Lacticaseibacillus paracasei subsp. paracasei: one gene and its partner. The protein of the gene in region 1 binds, or shares a complex with, the protein of each later gene. Links are inferred from orthologs where the notes say so. Each region holds a gene or a part of one and is shown in the gene's direction. Other genes may lie near its edges.

Evidence for each region.
Region 2: the proteins of dnaG (region 1) and dnaB are in contact, whole or in part, in a crystal structure (PDB 2R6A), measured with the Geobacillus stearothermophilus proteins. The link is inferred for Lacticaseibacillus paracasei subsp. paracasei from one-to-one orthologs. Residues at the interface, in WP_049624496.1 of Geobacillus stearothermophilus: Lys456, Leu457, Leu458, Pro459, Ala460, Asn463, Ala464, Leu467, Leu535, Leu536, Ile537, Ala538, Gln544, Glu545, Asp548, Tyr549, His552; in WP_033016901.1 of Geobacillus stearothermophilus: Ser13, Glu15, Ala16, Gln18, Glu91, Leu92, Asp94, Ala95, Val96, Pro97, Thr98, Ala99, Ala100, Asn101, Tyr104, Tyr105, Ile108.

What each region holds. Positions count from the first base shown.
Region 1 is NZ_AP012541.1:1,512,316-1,517,615, reverse strand. The notes cover bases 2,381-5,300. They hold dnaG (DNA primase), read left to right. Parts: upstream 2,381-2,906; coding sequence 2,907-4,694; downstream 4,695-5,300. Other genes in these bases: rpoD (RNA polymerase sigma factor RpoD), read left to right, coding at 4,708-5,300; glyS (glycine--tRNA ligase subunit beta), read left to right, coding at 2,381-2,714. Outside these bases: glyQ (glycine--tRNA ligase subunit alpha), read left to right, coding at 1-643; more of glyS, read left to right, coding at 645-2,380. UniProt on the Escherichia coli protein: RNA polymerase that catalyzes the synthesis of short RNA molecules used as primers for DNA polymerase during DNA replication.
Region 2 is NZ_AP012541.1:94,148-105,354, forward strand. Bases 4,514-7,431 are described here. They hold dnaB (replicative DNA helicase), read left to right. Parts: upstream 4,514-5,237; coding sequence 5,238-6,626; downstream 6,627-7,431. Other genes in these bases: LBPC_RS00490 (DHH family phosphoesterase), read left to right, coding at 4,514-4,524; rplI (50S ribosomal protein L9), read left to right, coding at 4,540-4,995; LBPC_RS00505 (hypothetical protein), read left to right, coding at 6,692-7,431. In the rest of the region: LBPC_RS00475 (DMT family transporter), read left to right, coding at 1-810; LBPC_RS00480 (phospholipase A2 family protein), read left to right, coding at 1,233-1,820; LBPC_RS00485 (hypothetical protein), read left to right, coding at 1,907-2,206; more of LBPC_RS00490, read left to right, coding at 2,518-4,513; more of LBPC_RS00505, read left to right, coding at 7,432-7,855; LBPC_RS00510 (glucose PTS transporter subunit IIA), read right to left, coding at 8,322-10,313; murQ (N-acetylmuramic acid 6-phosphate etherase), read right to left, coding at 10,300-11,207. UniProt on the Escherichia coli protein: The main replicative DNA helicase, it participates in initiation and elongation during chromosome replication. Travels ahead of the DNA replisome, separating dsDNA into templates for DNA synthesis.

The sequences.
Region 1 (5,300 bases):
GAAACCATCTCCTGAAAATATTCAAGAATATTACTTGGATTCGCTTGCTGCACTCGGCATTAATCCATTGGAACATGATATTCGGTTTGTTGAAGATAACTGGGAAAATCCATCCATGGGCTGTGCCGGTGTTGGTTGGGAAGTTTGGCTTGACGGCATGGAAGTCAGTCAGTTTACCTACTTCCAAGTCGTCGGTGGACTTGAAGTATCGCCAGTTACCAGCGAAATCACTTATGGGGTCGAACGACTTGCCTCCTATATTCAAGATGTGAACAGTGTCTTTGATCTTGAATGGGGCGACGGTGTTTTGTATGGGGATATTTTCAAGGAACCTGAATACGAACACAGCAAGTATGCTTTCGAAGTCAGCAATCAAGAGATGCTGCTGAAGTTCTTCGACGCCTATGAAAAGGAAGCTTGGCGTTTGATGGATCTCGGTCTGGTTCATCCAGCTTATGATTACATTCTTAAATGCAGCCATACCTTTAATCTTTTGGATGCCCGAGGAGCTGTCTCGGTTACTGAGCGGGCCGGTTACATGAGCCGCATTCGCAAGATGGCTCACAAAGTTGCTCGGGCATTTGTGGCTGAACGCAAGAAGCTTGGCTTCCCATTACTGCAACATCAAACGGAGGTGGAATAACATGACGCATCAATATCTGATTGAAATCGGGCTTGAGGACATGCCGGCGCATGTGGTGACGCCGAGTTTGCAACAGTTTCACGATAAAACCGTCGCTTTTTTGAAAGAAAATCATCTCGATCATGGCGCGATTGACCAGTATGCAACACCGCGGCGCCTAGCATTGCTGATTCACGACCTCGCCGACAAGCAAGAGGACGTCGAAGAAGACGTCAAAGGCCCAGCTAAGAAAATTGCGCAAGATGCAGATGGCAACTGGACCAAGGCGGCGATCGGCTTTTCTCGCGGCCAAGGCATGACCCCTGATGACATTGTCTTTAAAACGATCAAAGGTGTGGATTACGTTTATCTGCATAAGGCAATCAAGGGCAAAACAGCAGCAGCTATTTTACCAGGTATGCTGGATGTCATTAAAAGCCTGACCTTCCCAACCCGAATGAAGTGGGGCGCTTATGACTTCGAGTACATTCGGCCGATTCATTGGCTGGTCAGCTTACTGGATGATGCGATTGTCCCGATGAAGTTGCTGGATGTTGACGCTGGCAGAACCACTCAAGGGCATCGCTTCCTTGGCAGACCAGTGACTCTCGGCAATGCGGCCGACTATGTTGCGGCCTTAAAAGCACAATTTGTGATTGTTGAACCGGCAGCGCGCAAGCAATTGATTAGCGATCAGATTCACCAAATTGCCGCTGATCATCAATGGCAGATTGATCTGGATGCAGACTTGCTGGAGGAGGTCAATAATCTTGTTGAATGGCCAACTGCATTTGCTGGTAATTTTGATGAAAAGTATCTCAAAATTCCTGAAGCTGTGCTGATCACCTCAATGAAAGATAATCAACGTTACTTCTATGCCCGGGATGCGTCAGGAAAGATGGTCAATGCGTTTATTGGTGTTCGTAACGGTAATGCTGATCATTTAGCCAATGTGATTGCGGGCAATGAAAAGGTATTGACCGCGCGATTGGAAGATGCTGCTTTCTTCTATGCGGAAGATCAAAAGCGTAGCATTGCTGACGATGTTGATCGTTTGAAAGCTGTTAGTTTTCACGATAAAATCAGTTCCATGTACGACAAAATGGCTCGAACAAGGGTTATCGCCGATTTGTTGGCGGATCGTTTTGGCTTATCTGCGACTGATAAGGCTGATCTGGACCGAGCAGCTTCGATTTACAAATTCGACCTTGTCACTTCAATGGTTGGTGAGTTTCCAGAATTGCAAGGTATTATGGGCGAACATTATGCGCAATTGGCAGGTGAGAAACCAGCTGTTGCCCAGGCTATTGCTGAGCATTACGAGCCGATTTCTGCGGATGGGGCGTTGCCAGAAAGCTTAGTCGGCACCGTACTTGCCATTGCAGACAAATTCGATTCGTTAATGAGTTTCTTCGCGGTTGATCTGATTCCAAGTGGCTCAAACGATCCTTATGCGCTGCGCCGTCAAGCTTACGGGATTGTTCGAATGATCGCCAAACATGATTGGCCATTTGCCGTTGCTGAACTGCAGACGACGATTGCTGATGCCTTGAAGGCAGCAGGAAAAACCAATAATCTTGATTTTGCTGCGCATCAACAGGATTTGAATGCATTCATGATTGACCGTGCCAAACAAGTCTTGCAAGGTCAGAAGATCCGCCATGACATTGTGGATGCAGTGACAGTTCGCGCTGATGCCGATCTTGCCGGTATCTTGGATGCTGCCAAGATCCTTTCTGCGCACGCGGACGATACTGATTTCAAACCTGTCATGGAAGCACTTGGACGTGTGTTGCGGATTACCAAGAAGCAGCAGGTAAAAGTCGATGTGGATACGGCGAAGTTTGAGAATCCGAGCGAAGGTCAGTTGTATGATGCAACGGTGGCGACTGCCAAGAAGTTTGATGATGAACCGACGGAAGCCGATTATCAGGCGCTTAAGGCACTCGCAGATCCAATTAATGCGTACTTTGATGCCACAATGGTCATGGCCGACGATCAAGCCATTCGCCAAAATCGCTTGGCAGCTTTGCTTCAACTTGCCGCATTGATCAAGCAATTTGGCGATGTGAGTCAAGTCATTGTTAAGTAGCCTTGCATTCCAAGCCTAAACAGGCTATACTGTATTTTGTATTATTATGCCGATAGACTATCAAAAAGTCGCATTTCAACTCAGAAGTGCGACTTTTTACCGCTATTTCGGGTAACGTGTGTTGGGCGTCTGCAGGCTGTCAAACAGCTCTGCGGCACATGTCATGAAAGGGAGTGAGCTGACATCGCCGGAATGATTCCTGAGGCTACTGTCGACAAAGTCCTTAAAGCTGTCAATATTGCTGATTATATTGGCCAATATGTGCAATTACGCAAGACCGGGCAGAATCTGTTTGGCTTGTGTCCTTTTCACGAAGAACACACCCCATCATTTTCTGTGAATGAACCTAAGCAGATTTTTCACTGTTTTTCGTGCGGCCGCGGCGGCAATGTTTTTAAATTCGTGATGGACTATGATAACGCCACCTTCCCGGAGGCAGTTAAAAAAGTGGCGGATTTTGCTGGCATGCCACTGGATGTTCAGGTGGGTCATGCAGCACCGGTTGATCCAGAGATCAGCAAGCAACAGCATATTTTGCAAGACACGGCCGATCTATTTCATCATATTTTGATGAATACGGAGAAAGGTCAGACTGCACTTGATTATTTGCACAAACGTGGCTTAACTGATGACACAATTGAAGCTTTTCAACTGGGGTATGCGCCTGAAGAACGTAATCTGTTAGTAGCGTTTCTTAATAATCGCAAAGTCGACTATCAAGATCAGCGTGCCAGCGGTTTGTTCGTAGAGGATCAAGAAGGAAAATTGTTCGATCGGTTTAACGATCGCGTCATGTTTCCGCTAACGGACAGTCATGGTCAAGTGATTGGTTTTTCCGGGCGGATTCTAAGCAAGGACAAGACCCAAGCTAAATACTTGAACAGTCCCGAAACCAAGCTTTTCAACAAGCGTGATGTCCTATTTAATCTTCATCGTGCCAAAGCCGATTTTGGCCGTGATGGCGGCCCGATTCTTTTTGAAGGCTATATGGATGTGATCGCTGCGTACCAAGCCGGTGTAAAAACCGGGATTGCTTCCATGGGAACAAGCTTAACTACTGAGCAGGTTGACATCATTAGCCACTTAAGCAAGCGATTAACCGTGTGTTACGATGGTGATGAACCAGGGCAAAAGGCGATTGAACGTGCGGTTGCCATGTTGGCTGATCATCCGCGATTACAAACGGATGTGGTCGTTTTGCCGGACGGGATGGATCCTGATGAGTTCATTCGTGCCCGTGGTGCCGAAGCCTTCCAAGCGCAAGTCAAATCCGTATTGACGCCGACCGCGTTTATCCTGCAATTCTTAGCGCGCGGGGTTGACATGAACAATGATCAGGCTAAACTGACGTATCTGAACGCGGCTTTAAAAACCATCGGTAAGATTTCGAATCCGGTAGCGCGGGCAGTTTATGTGAAGCAGTTAGCTGACACGACTGGCGTACCTGAGAGCGCTCTGAATCAAAGCCTGCCAGCGCCGCAGCAAGCCGTGCAACAACAGTCGTCGGCTCCTGTGAGCTATCAAACCGCGCCGGTTAATCAACCAGTTCGGCCAATTGATCGTTACACTGCAGCCCAACGACAATTACTGTATTATGTTTGGCACGATGATTTAGTGATGCAGCGTTTAAAAAATACTGCTTTCACATTTCCAGTGCCACATTTTCAGACGCTCTTTACCGGATGGCTAGATTTTCTCCATGAGCAGCCTGATGGCGAGTTAGCTGGATTCCTGGATCGAGTCGATCCGGATCTGAGCGGGGTGGCGGCTTCGGTGGCGATGCAGGTTTTGCCTGAGGCGACTGAGGCAACGATTGACGAGTTGATTCAGACGATTACGTCCGCTTCAACTGTCGAACGGCTGCAGGCCATCAAGCAGGCCATCACAGAGGCACAGCGACTTGGCGATAAGCAGAAACTAGGCGAGCTAACGGTGCAGTATGTGAATCTCATGAAACTTTTGAAACAACAACAAGGCTAGGGGAGGAACTTTAATGGCTGATAAAAAAACAGCAACTGAAGTAGACAAGACCACAAAGAAGACAACGGCTAAGCCAGCAGCAAAAACTGCGGCTAAGACAACCGCTGTCAAGGCGGCGGCAAAAAAGACCACCGCGAAGAAAACTACGGTCAAGAAGACTACCGCTAGCAGCAAACGCACGACCAAAACGACAACGAAAGCATTCGACGATGCTGTCAAGGCCGTGATTAAAGATTACAAGAAGAAGAAACAAATTACTGAAGATGACCTGACCGACAAGTTGGTTAAGCCGTTTGAGCTCAAGAGTGGTGCCATTGACGATCTGATGCAAAAGATCGAGGATAATGGGATTGCTATTGTTGATGAAAATGGCGAGCCAGCAGCGATTAGCTTGAAGAAGCAAAAGAAGGTTTCCAAGAAGGAAATGAGTGACATGTCCGCACCTTCAGGGGTCAAAATCAATGACCCTGTGCGGATGTACCTGAAGGAAATCGGCCGAGTTTCCTTGCTGACAGCTGATGAAGAAGTTGCCCTTGCCTTGAAGATTGAACAAGGTGATCAAGAAGCTAAGCAACGTTTGGCTGAAGCTAACTTGCGACTGGTTGT
Region 2 (11,207 bases), 1.4 Mb from region 1 along the record:
GTGACACCGGTCATGAACAAGTTCTCGATGATCACGCTCTCGCCATTAGCTGCAAGTTTCTACAATGCGCTTGTATCATTGATCCTGACTTTGGTCACGATCGCCTTTACCAAAACAAAATTAGTTTGGATTAAGCAGCCGATTATTTGGACGTTGGGTTTGACGAATTGTTTAGGCATATTTTTGCAATATATGAGCCTTTTCTTCCTTGATCCGGTCAGCGTCGGGTTGGTCGGCAGGTTTTACATTGTCTTTGCGATATTGCTTTCAGTGCTTCTGCTACGTGAACGATTTGATCGAAAAGAGATTGTTCCGATCGTCTTATGTATGATTGGCACAGCTTTGGTATCTGACTTTTCCGGCGATGTTAATAACATACTGGGTCTGGCTTGTGCGCTTGGCTACACGTTTAGCTTTGCCCTGACCAACACCTTAGCCAAAAAAGCTCTTATCAACATAGACGAGAAGATACTACTCTTATATAACCAAGGCACCGCCGTCGTCATTCTAGGCGGTTTTTTATTCGGAAGCGGACAATTATCCCTCGCGCCGAACCTTGGCATAGGTGCGGTCGCCATCTCAGCCTTCTGCTCTGGTTTTTTGGGACTGCTACTCTTTTATCGCGGCCTGAAGTTGATTTCATTTCGCGATGCTAATCTTATTCGGGCATTGAATCCTATTTTTGTCTTAGTGTATTCATTGCCGTTCTTCACAATTCAAATGACGCCAGCGTTTCTGCTTGGCGGTTTCTGTATCATTCTTTCGATTGTTTGGATGTCGTTGCCGATGAAGAAGGTTGGCGTTGATTGAGACGAATGTTTCTTATAGGTTCAGCGAAAGTATAAATGGCATACAAAATAGATTTATTAAAGTATGGCGCAAGAATGCTTTCTTTTTATTGTTCAATAAATCATTTCTTTGTTGATGCGAAAACTGAAACAAAAAGTTGCTGCATATATTCGCTAATAACAGGTGCTATTGCCAAGAGCTGAAGTTGCTTGGTAGTGGCGCTTGTTTTCCTTTTAGGATAGAGATAAATATTTTAGAACCATCAAAATCACTTGGCTGATAACCATCTCAAAATATATCGATATAACAGCATTGCCCATATTATGATATCTTATAGATAATAAAATGCTTCGTTTTTAGTAGACTCTTATGTATAATAATTGGTGTAAACACTCGCTTGTGGGTGTTGGCAATGATAAAGTCAGAAAACATTGGAGGGAAATATGAAATTTTCTAGACGTTCAAAAAGGTTTGTTATAGTCAGAAGAAGTGCCGCAGTCGTTTTTGCCCTGATCAGTATGACACTATTTTTTCAATTTAGTAGTGGGGTTGAGGTCCACGCAACGACTAAGACTGAGTTTAATGACACTGAAATCAACAGAGAAACAAGTGAACAATTAAAAATGATCGATCCGTACTTAAAGAATGTTGATGGTATCACAAGTTTTGACTATGATGCTGCCATGCATGACAATGTTGATCCCGTTGTCCTAAAAATTGGCGCAGAAATAAATAAATGGGCTCGCAGTCTTAAAAATGATGGTCCAGAAAAAGGCATGCTGCTCTCAATGGCTAGGTTTAATTTGTTGGTGTATGGAAATTATTGCGGTAAAGGCAACAACGGCAAAGCGCCGATTGATTATCTTGATGGTGCATGCCAAGCACATGATACATGTTATGCGTGGGGCGGGAACAATGAAAAGTGTAATCAGGAATTTCGTCAACGCTTATTGACAATTATGCAGAAGACATCGCTTTTTGATTACAAGCACATTGTTGCCGTTGCGGCATATAAGTTGTTTGGTGGTTGAAAATCAATCATGAATAAGGGTTAGAAGAAGGCTTTCGTTTTATCTAAAGGGATCTGCCAAAGGCGCTTTTAATGGAGAACTGAAAAATGAAGACTAAAGCGAAAATGGTCATTGGTAATGGCGGTATCTTGACTGTTATATTTGCCTTAATGACCATCATAACTTTCTCTGGGAAAAAGAACTTCGTTGGAATCGAGCTTGGCACTGGGTTTATTGGGCTATTAGTGATTGCCTTGCTGATTATCTGCTGGCAAATTTACCTTTTATTAGAAAAGTCCGCCCTTGGCTGGAGCTTTAACATTATCCTCGGTAGTTACACATTGGTTGTTGGAGTAGCCATTTTTTTCATTGCCTCATTTTTCATTGGCTTTGCGCTATTTCCGTGATTTTCCCACCTAGGAATAACGGTGAAGGGCCTGGGCTATAATGCGACGTTACCAAACAGACTAGTGAGAATGATTTGCCATGTTTAGGCAAATCATTCTTTTTATGTTTCCATAAATAGTCTGGTTAAGTTTAAAGATTGTGGCGTATGGCATGGCAAGCCACTTCATAGACCGGCCTTGTTGCCACTATTTTGTAAACGTGATGCTATCAAGCAAGGGCTAGGTCACTCGCAGAATCTAATTGCACAGTATGGTAGAATAGCTAAAGAAATCCTTAAGTATCTGCGCTAAGTGAAAGCGAGTTTTTCTATATGAAGAAATTGTTTGAGCGGATTCGTATGCCGGAGTTTCTTGAAGACATGCGAATGCGATATGCAGCTATTGCGATGGTCGTGCTGGCGGTGATCGGTATTCTGATGGGAGCACTGATCCGTCCGTGGTTGGCTTTGTTGATGCTGCTGATTTTGATTAGTCTAGTGGCCACGATTTTTTATGCCCTAGAAACCATTGCCAAGAATACCAATCAGTATATTTCGGACCTCAGTTATCGGATCAAGCGCGGCGAACAAGAAGCGCTGATCAAAATGCCGATTGGGATCCTGATTTATGACGAGAATCTCAATATTGAATGGACGAACCCATTCCTGCAGAAGTATTTTGGCGACACTGACGTTCTTGGTCAGCCGTTGGAACATGTTGATGCGGAATTGGCGGAGTTGATTCGCAGCAACGAGAACACCAATGAAACGAAAATGGTGACTTGGGGCCAGCATCAGTTTGAGATTATCGTGCAAAAGAGTATCGGGGTTGTCTATCTGATGGACGTGACTCGATATGCTGAAATTGAAGAGCGGGCAGAAGACGAGAAGATCGCCATTGGCCAGATCTTCATTGATAACTATGACGAGATCACACAAACCATGGATGATCAGGTCATTACTAATTTAAATAGTTACGTCACGAATCAGCTGACGGATTGGGCCAATCAATTTGGCATGTTCTTGAAGCGGATTGACAACGATCGCTTTTTCCTGCTGGCTTATGCCAAGTCGCTGAAGGATGTTGAACGTGACAAGTTCAAGATTCTAGATGTGATTCGGGAAGAAACCTCGAAACAGAATTATCCATTGACGCTGTCGCTGGGGATCGCATATGGCGATGAAGACTTGGCTCAGTTGGCGGTGACTTCGCAGAGTAACTTGGATCTGGCGCTTGGTCGTGGCGGCGATCAGGTGGTGGTCCGCGCCAAAGGCCACGAAGCCCGTTTCTATGGCGGCAAGACGAATCCAATGGAAAAGCGGACGCGTGTGCGGGCGCGCATGGTTGCGCAGGCCTTGCAAGAATTGTTTAAGCAGACGGACAAGGTCTTTGTTGTCGGCCATAAGCGGCCGGATATGGATGCAGTTGGCGCCTCGATGGGGATTCGCCGGATTGCGCAGATGAATGGCAAAGAGTGTTACATTGTGATTGACCCTGACCATCTGCACTCCGATGTTGAACGCCTCATGGGCCAAGTGGGTCAAGATCCTGAAGTTGCTAATGCCATTGTGACGCCGGAAGCAGCGCTGTCGCAAGCGACGGATCAGAGCCTGCTGATCTTGGTCGATCACAGCAAGCCGTCGATCTCAGCGGCGCCTGACTTGTACAAACGGTTGGCGGCAAGAACGGTTATCATCGATCACCATCGACGCGGCGAAGAATTTCCGGACAACCCGATGCTGGTTTATATCGAACCGTACGCCAGCTCCACTTGTGAGCTGATTGCGGAGATGTTTGAATACCAGCCAACAAATGTGCCAAGTCTTGATAAGCTTGAGGCAACGGCGATGCTGGCAGGGATCACGGTGGATACCAAGTCCTTCAGCCTACGCACCGGCACGCGGACGTTTGATGCTGCCAGCTATCTGCGTTCCATGGGCGCTGATGGCATGTTGGCTCAGAACCTGTTAAAGGAAAATATCGACAGCTTCATCCAACGGAATCATTTGATCGATACAATTGAAATGATTGCGCCAAATATGGCACTATGTACTGGGGAAGAGGATAAGCGTTATGACCCAGTGATTGCAGCACAAGCGGCTGATACGATGTTGTCACTCAATGGCGTTGATGCCAGTTTTGTCATCACAAAACGCCCAAGCGGTGATGTCGGCATTTCCGCCCGCTCGACTGGGGATGTCAACGTGCAGGTCATCATGGAAGCCATGGGCGGCGGCGGTCACTTGAGTAACGCAGCCACCCAGATTAAGGGCAAAACGATCGCCGAAGTTCGGACTGATCTGCTTGCTCAGATCAAGAAAGCAGACGAAGACGCATAGAAAGCAGGGATTTTGATGAAAGTCATCTTTACACAAGACGTTCGTGGCAAGGGCAATCGCGGTCAGGTGAAAGAAGTACCTGATGGCTATGCTGAAAACTTTTTAATTCGCAAGGGGCTGGCTAAAGCAGCGACACCGCAGGCTATGAGTGCTTTGCGCGGCCAGCAGCGGCTTGAAGAGAAGAAGGAAGCTGAAAAGAAAACCGAGGCTGAGGCCATGAAGGCTAAGATCGAAGACGACAAAACCGTTGTTCAGATCCAAAGCAAAGCCGGTGAAGATTCCCGGTTGTTCGGTTCGATTCCTAGCAAGCAGATCGCGCAGGCTTTGGATAAGCAATATCAGATCAAAGTTGATAAACGTAAGATCGATCTGAAGCAGCCTATCCGTTCACTGGGTTTCACTAATGTCACGGTTAATTTATTCCCTGGCATTGATGCCCGCATTCGGGTACACGTGATTGAACAAAAATAAGAATAGTTATTCTGCCAGAAGACGCGACCAGATGATCGCGTCTTTTTGTCCATCTGGTCCAAATTAGTGGGTTGTGGACTGAGTCAATCACCGGTGAGAACAGCAGTGACCATTGCTTTTCGTTAAATTGTTTGTGTGGCTCGACTGTATGCGGTGATGCTTGTCTTGACTGCGGGTTTAACGTAGACTGTTAGGGATAAGCGACAAAAAATTTTTGACGATCAATCTGAAGGAGGACGCGCATGGATAATCAATTAATTGACCAGCAGCCGCCGCATAGTGACGAAGCAGAACGTGCCGTCCTTGGCGGCATTTTTCTAAATGCTGACACATTGCCGGATGCACAAGAGTATGTCACGGCGGATGACTTCTATAAGAAAGCACACAGGCTGTTGTTCCAAGCTATGACCGATCTACAGGATAACGGCACAGCGATTGATACGGTTACGGTGTCGGATTATCTGGACAATCATAACAACCTCGACGATATTGGCGGGGTTGGTTATATTACAGATTTGGTTGCGGCGACGCCTATTGCCAGTAACGTGGTATACTACGCCAAAATCGTGCAGCAGAAGAGCACGTTACGCAAACTGATTAGTACGGCGCAAAACATTGCCAGTCGCAGCTATACGGAACAAGACGATGTTGAAGGGCTAGTTGAAGACGCCGAGCGCCAGATTATGGATGTCTCGGAGAACCGCAATCAGGCCGGCTTCAAACAGATCAAAGATGTGCTGAATCAGGCTATGGCGCAGATTGATCAGTTGTATCAAAATGATCAGGCAATCACCGGGTTGCCAACCGGTTTCCGTGATTTGGACAAAATCACGACGGGGCTGCATGAGGACGAAATGATTATTTTAGCGGCGCGGCCTGCTGTCGGGAAAACCGCATTTGCTTTGAACATTGCCCAAAATGTTGGGACGAAAACAGACAAAAGTGTCGCCATTTTCAGTTTGGAAATGGGCGCTGAACAGCTGGTAAACCGGATGTTGTGTTCAGAAGGTAGTATTGATGCTAATCACCTGCGAACTGGTCAGCTGAATGAAGAAGAATGGCAAAACTTGATTATCGCCATGGGTAGCTTGAGCAAGGCGAAGATCTATATGGATGACACGCCAGGCATCAGAATGGCGGAGATTCGCGCGAAGTGTCGGCGGCTAGCGCGTGAGCAAGGTGATTTAGGGCTGATTATCATTGATTATTTGCAGTTGATTGAAGGTTCTGGCCAAGAAAACCGCCAACAGGAAGTCAGCGCTGTTTCCCGGCAGCTGAAAAAACTGGCGAAGGAATTGCATGTACCCGTGATTGCGTTGTCCCAGCTGAGTCGTGGCGTTGAACAGCGACAGGATAAGCGGCCGGTGTTGAGCGATATTCGTGAATCCGGTTCGATCGAACAGGATGCCGATATTGTGGCTTTCCTGTATCGTGATGACTATTACCGCGATGCAGAAGGCGATGAGGATGACGACGATCAAGGCGGCAATGATGACGGGGATGATAATGTTGGTGAAGTTGAAGTCATCATTGAGAAAAACCGTTCAGGCCCGCGTGGTACCGTCAAGTTGTTGTTTGTGAAGTCGTATAACAAGTTTACGAATATTGCCTATAATGGTCCGGATCAATAAACCATTAGCAAGAAAGATTAGAAAGTTATTTTTAGATTTAAGCGCAAGAAAGTGAGGGATGCCGCATGGATGCCATTTTGATGAGTTTAATGACAGCACTCAATGAACACCTGCTGATCAATGTGTATCAGCGCGATACCGACGATTTTTACACCGGATACGTACAGGTGTTAGGTCATGATGCGGTTGTTCTGGGAACCTACAATGATTCAGGGATTGCCGATGGATGTGCCTTGATCGCATTTTCTGCGATTGATCAGGTTGAATTTGCCGGGGATGATCTCGATAGCATGAATTTTCGAATTAACTTGGCACAGGCCCAGCATTTTTTGACGCTGCAAGGCCAAGAAAAGCCATTGCAGTTCGATGCAACACAGAACTTGATTCAGCAACTGGCGACGCAGGCTAAGGCGAATGGTCAAATGGTCATGGTCGTGGTGGCCGATGATGATGCCTATCTTGAAGGGCAGGTAACAGCTGTGGCTGAGGATCGCTTTAGTATGGCGATCTTCAACAAATTCAACTACACCGATGTGCGCGCCTTGCAGGTTGATTTCTCGGATATTTTAGTCATGGAATTCCATGGCCTTGATCTCAAACTGGAAACGGAACTGGTCCGGCAACGTGATCATCTAAAGCACGTGGCCACCAAGCTGTACCAAAATGACGGTCAACTGGCTGGCGTGTTTCAGAATGCCTTGGCGAACAATCGCTTGATTTCAGTCGTACCCAAGGGACCGGAAGACCAGTTCTTTGTGGGTCGCGTCAAAGCGGTCAACGACCGGGTTGTGGTGTTGAGTCTTAAAGACATGGCCGGCCAGTTTGGTGGCTACATTTTACTGACGTTACCAAGCATCCAAAATGTAGCGACGGCCTCGGATTATTTGCAAACGATCAGCTTTTACGAAAAATGGGATCAAACCCATCACTTCAGCCAGCAGCCAGTGTTGAATGCTGATCGTGAGTTCGATCCAAATGATGACTTGATTCAGACCATCATCTCAGAGGCCGCTGGGTTTGAACGGGTGGTGCGCATTAAAGTAGCCGACAGCGATGAACATTTTCTGGGCTATCCGGAAAATGTCGGTGAAACCGATTTTGACTTAAACCTAGTCGGACCAGATGATGGCGAAACGGCGCAAATTCGCTATGGTCAGATTCGTGAAATTGCCTTTGGCCACATCTTTGCGTATTTGCAAGAGGCACAATTGAAAAATGCTGGACGCTAATTATCGGCAAGGTGATCAATGTGACGCCCAGTCGAACCATAATCATCATCTAAGACTTGTGATTTGCTGAATTCCGAATAATCGGGGAAAACAAGGCAGGCTAAAAAATCCTTTGCCGTGCCAAACTCCGCAATCTCCGGCCAGATGGGGCTTGCGACGCGAAGCTAGAGCGGAGACGACGCTTCGAGCCCAAAAACCGGTCTCGAAGTCGCCTACAACATCAGCTCCATAGACCGTCGCTGTGTTGTTTGCACGGCTGAGCCCGATCTGGCCTACGATTGCTCCGCCTTGGCACTGGGATTTTTAAATGCTATCAGGGTATCTATCAAAAGACGAATTGTGTATCAACCGCAAGCAAAAAATCGTTCCTAGAGAAACTGTGCTTTCTCTAACAACGATTTTTTTAGTTGGCACACACGATCACTCAGATATAAGGTTAAGTCAATCTGCCGTCGACTTTCATATACTAACTTTCTGATTGACTGGTGACGCGCAGGACGTCTTCGCCAGCAGTGATCGATTGATCTGTGAAGCTGGTCATGGCGGCGACATGGGTCATGTTGGTGATGACGGTGATGATTGTCGTACTTTTGCCAGCTGTTTTGATGGCAGGTAGATCCATTTCGGCAATTTGCTGACCTGCCTTTACGGTTTCGTTTTCTGTCACATGAACAGTGAAGGGGTCACCGTTCAATGCGACGGTGTCTAATCCCATGTGGACGAGAATTTCAAGTCCGGTTGCGGTTGTCATAGTCCAGGCGTGTTTGGTCGGCATGATGCTGACGATGGTACCGTCAACAGGTGCGACAACCGTGCCATGACTTGGGACAATGGCAAAACCATCCCCCACCATTTTTTGAGAAAAGACATCATCTGGCACTTCGGACAAGGCTTGAAGTTGACCAGCGGCAGGAGCCACAAATTGAGTCGCATCCGGGCTAGCTGCTCTAGTGGAAGGGGTTTCAGGAACAGCTGCTGTATTTACTGCGAGCGGTTCAATGATGGCGCCGTCAGCGCTGGTCGGCACCATCGCGCTTTCTGGCACACCGAAGAAGTAAGTTGCCAGAAAACCGCCTGCATAGGAAGCCAGTAGGCCGAAAACATAACCCAGCCATTGGTGATTGGCGATGAGTGGAATCAGGGCTGCGCCGGAAGGACCAATGGTGATGGCACCGATATGGCCGATCATGCCGATAACGGCGCCGCCGATGCCACCGCCAATACAGGCAGTCACAAATGGCCGGCCCAGCGGCAGACTGACACCATAGATCAACGGTTCACCAACCCCTAAGATGCCGACTGGTAGAGCGCCTTTTATCAAGCGGACGAGCTGTTGATTTTGTCGACACTTGATCCATAGTGCAAGGGCGGCACCCACTTGACCGCCGCCAGCCATGGCCAAGATTGGCAGCAGGCCGGTGTAGCCAATGCTCTTGATTATTTCAAGATGAATAGGCGTCAGAATCTGGTGTAATCCCAACATGACCATCGGCAAGAAGGCGAGGCCTAAGATAGCGCCTGAGAAGGCACCGCCAACTTGTAACGTCCAGTTAATCGTGCCGACCAATGAACTTGAGACCCAACCGGCGAGTGGCATGATGAAGAAAATGGTCAGCAGCCCGATGGATAAGAGACTGAGCATCGGCGTGAAAATGATATCGATGGCATCCGGAATGAGTCGATGCAGGCGTTTTTCAACCACAGCCAACAACCAGACGGCGAAAATGACGCCGATGATGCCACCTTGACCAGGAGATAACGGTTGATGGGTGAAGACGTTGTTGATCGTGATCGGGGCCACAACGCCAGGCAGATAGACTAAGCCGCCGATGATGCCGCCAAGGCCAGCGGTTGCGCCAAACTCGGTTGCGGCGTTTATCCCAACATAGATATTAAGAAAGGTGAAGAGCCCGCCGTTGATGACTTTTAAGACAGTAATAAATGACGCCCAGCTGGTTGGTAAATCGCCAGCGGTTAACAAATTGGCTAAAATACCAGCAACGCCGGAGATTAAGCCGGCACCGACGAAGGTAGGAATTAGCGGAATGAAAATAGCGGAAATATGTTTTAAAGCAGCCCGCCACCAAGTTTGCTTTAACTTGGCTTTATGCGCTGCCCGAACCTCTGCGGCTTTAGCTTCAACTGCCGATTGATTCGATTCAGCAGGCGGTTGCGTGTTGGCTGGGAAAGGGTCACCTAATGCAACCCCTACTCGATCAACCATGGCTTGTGCGACTTTGTTGACAGTCCCTGGACCAACAATGACTTGGAGCGTTTCTTCTTGGACAACACCCAGCACGCCAGGCACTTTTTTAAGTGCGGCTTGATCAACTTTGGCCTCGTCTTTGATCGTCAGCCGGACTCGTGTCATACAGTGGATCAATTTGGCCACGTTTTGCGGTCCGCCGACGTGGGCGTAGATACCATCGCCCATCGCTTGATACTTATCTTGTGCCATCTGTTTTCTCCTCCGAACTTGCTGTGACAGTTTGGCTAATGAAGCTGTTCGTTTGTGTCAGTAGTTTTTGAGCGTCCGTGCTTGATCGCTGTGTCAGAATCATGACGATCGCTAATTTAACGTGCTGATCGGCTGCTTCAAATGCCTTTGCTGCAGTGGCGGCATCGCAACCAGTGGCTTGTTGAATGATGCGCTGGCTGCGAACCACGAGTTTTTCATTCGTCGGCAGCACATCGACCATGAGATTTTGGAAAACTTTGCCAAGGCCGATCATGGCGCCAGTTGACAGCATATTCAAAACCAATTTTTGGGCAGTGCCAGCCTTGAGCCGAGTTGAGCCGGTCAAAACTTCTGGTCCAACAGGTACTTCAATGGCGATCTGGGCGTGCTGGCTGATTTCGGCGTTGGTGTTGCAAGCGAGGCTGATGGTTGCAGCACCGACAGCTTGCGCATAATCAAGACCGCCGATGACATAAGGTGTACGGCCGCTGGCAGCAATCCCGACAACGGTATCGTCTGCGGATAGGTGCCGTTGCAGCAGATCCGTTTTCCCGAGCTCTTTAGAATCCTCTGCGCCTTCAACCGCGACAGTCATGGCTTTCATGCCGCCTGCAATTAGGCCCTGCACCATTTCTGGATCAGTGCCAAAGGTCGGCACGCATTCTGCTGCATCTAAAACGCCCAGTCGGCCACTGGTGCCTGCCCCGATATAAAACAAGCGGCCATCTTTCTTGAGTGAATGACTGATCGTCTGAATGGCCGTTTCGATAGCTGGTAGTGCTTGTTGTACTGACTGGGCAACGGTTTGATCTTCGGCATTCATGACGGTGGCAAAGTCATGGACCGTCATCGTGTCTAATGCCATTGTTTTCTGATTTCGAGTTTCCGTCGTCA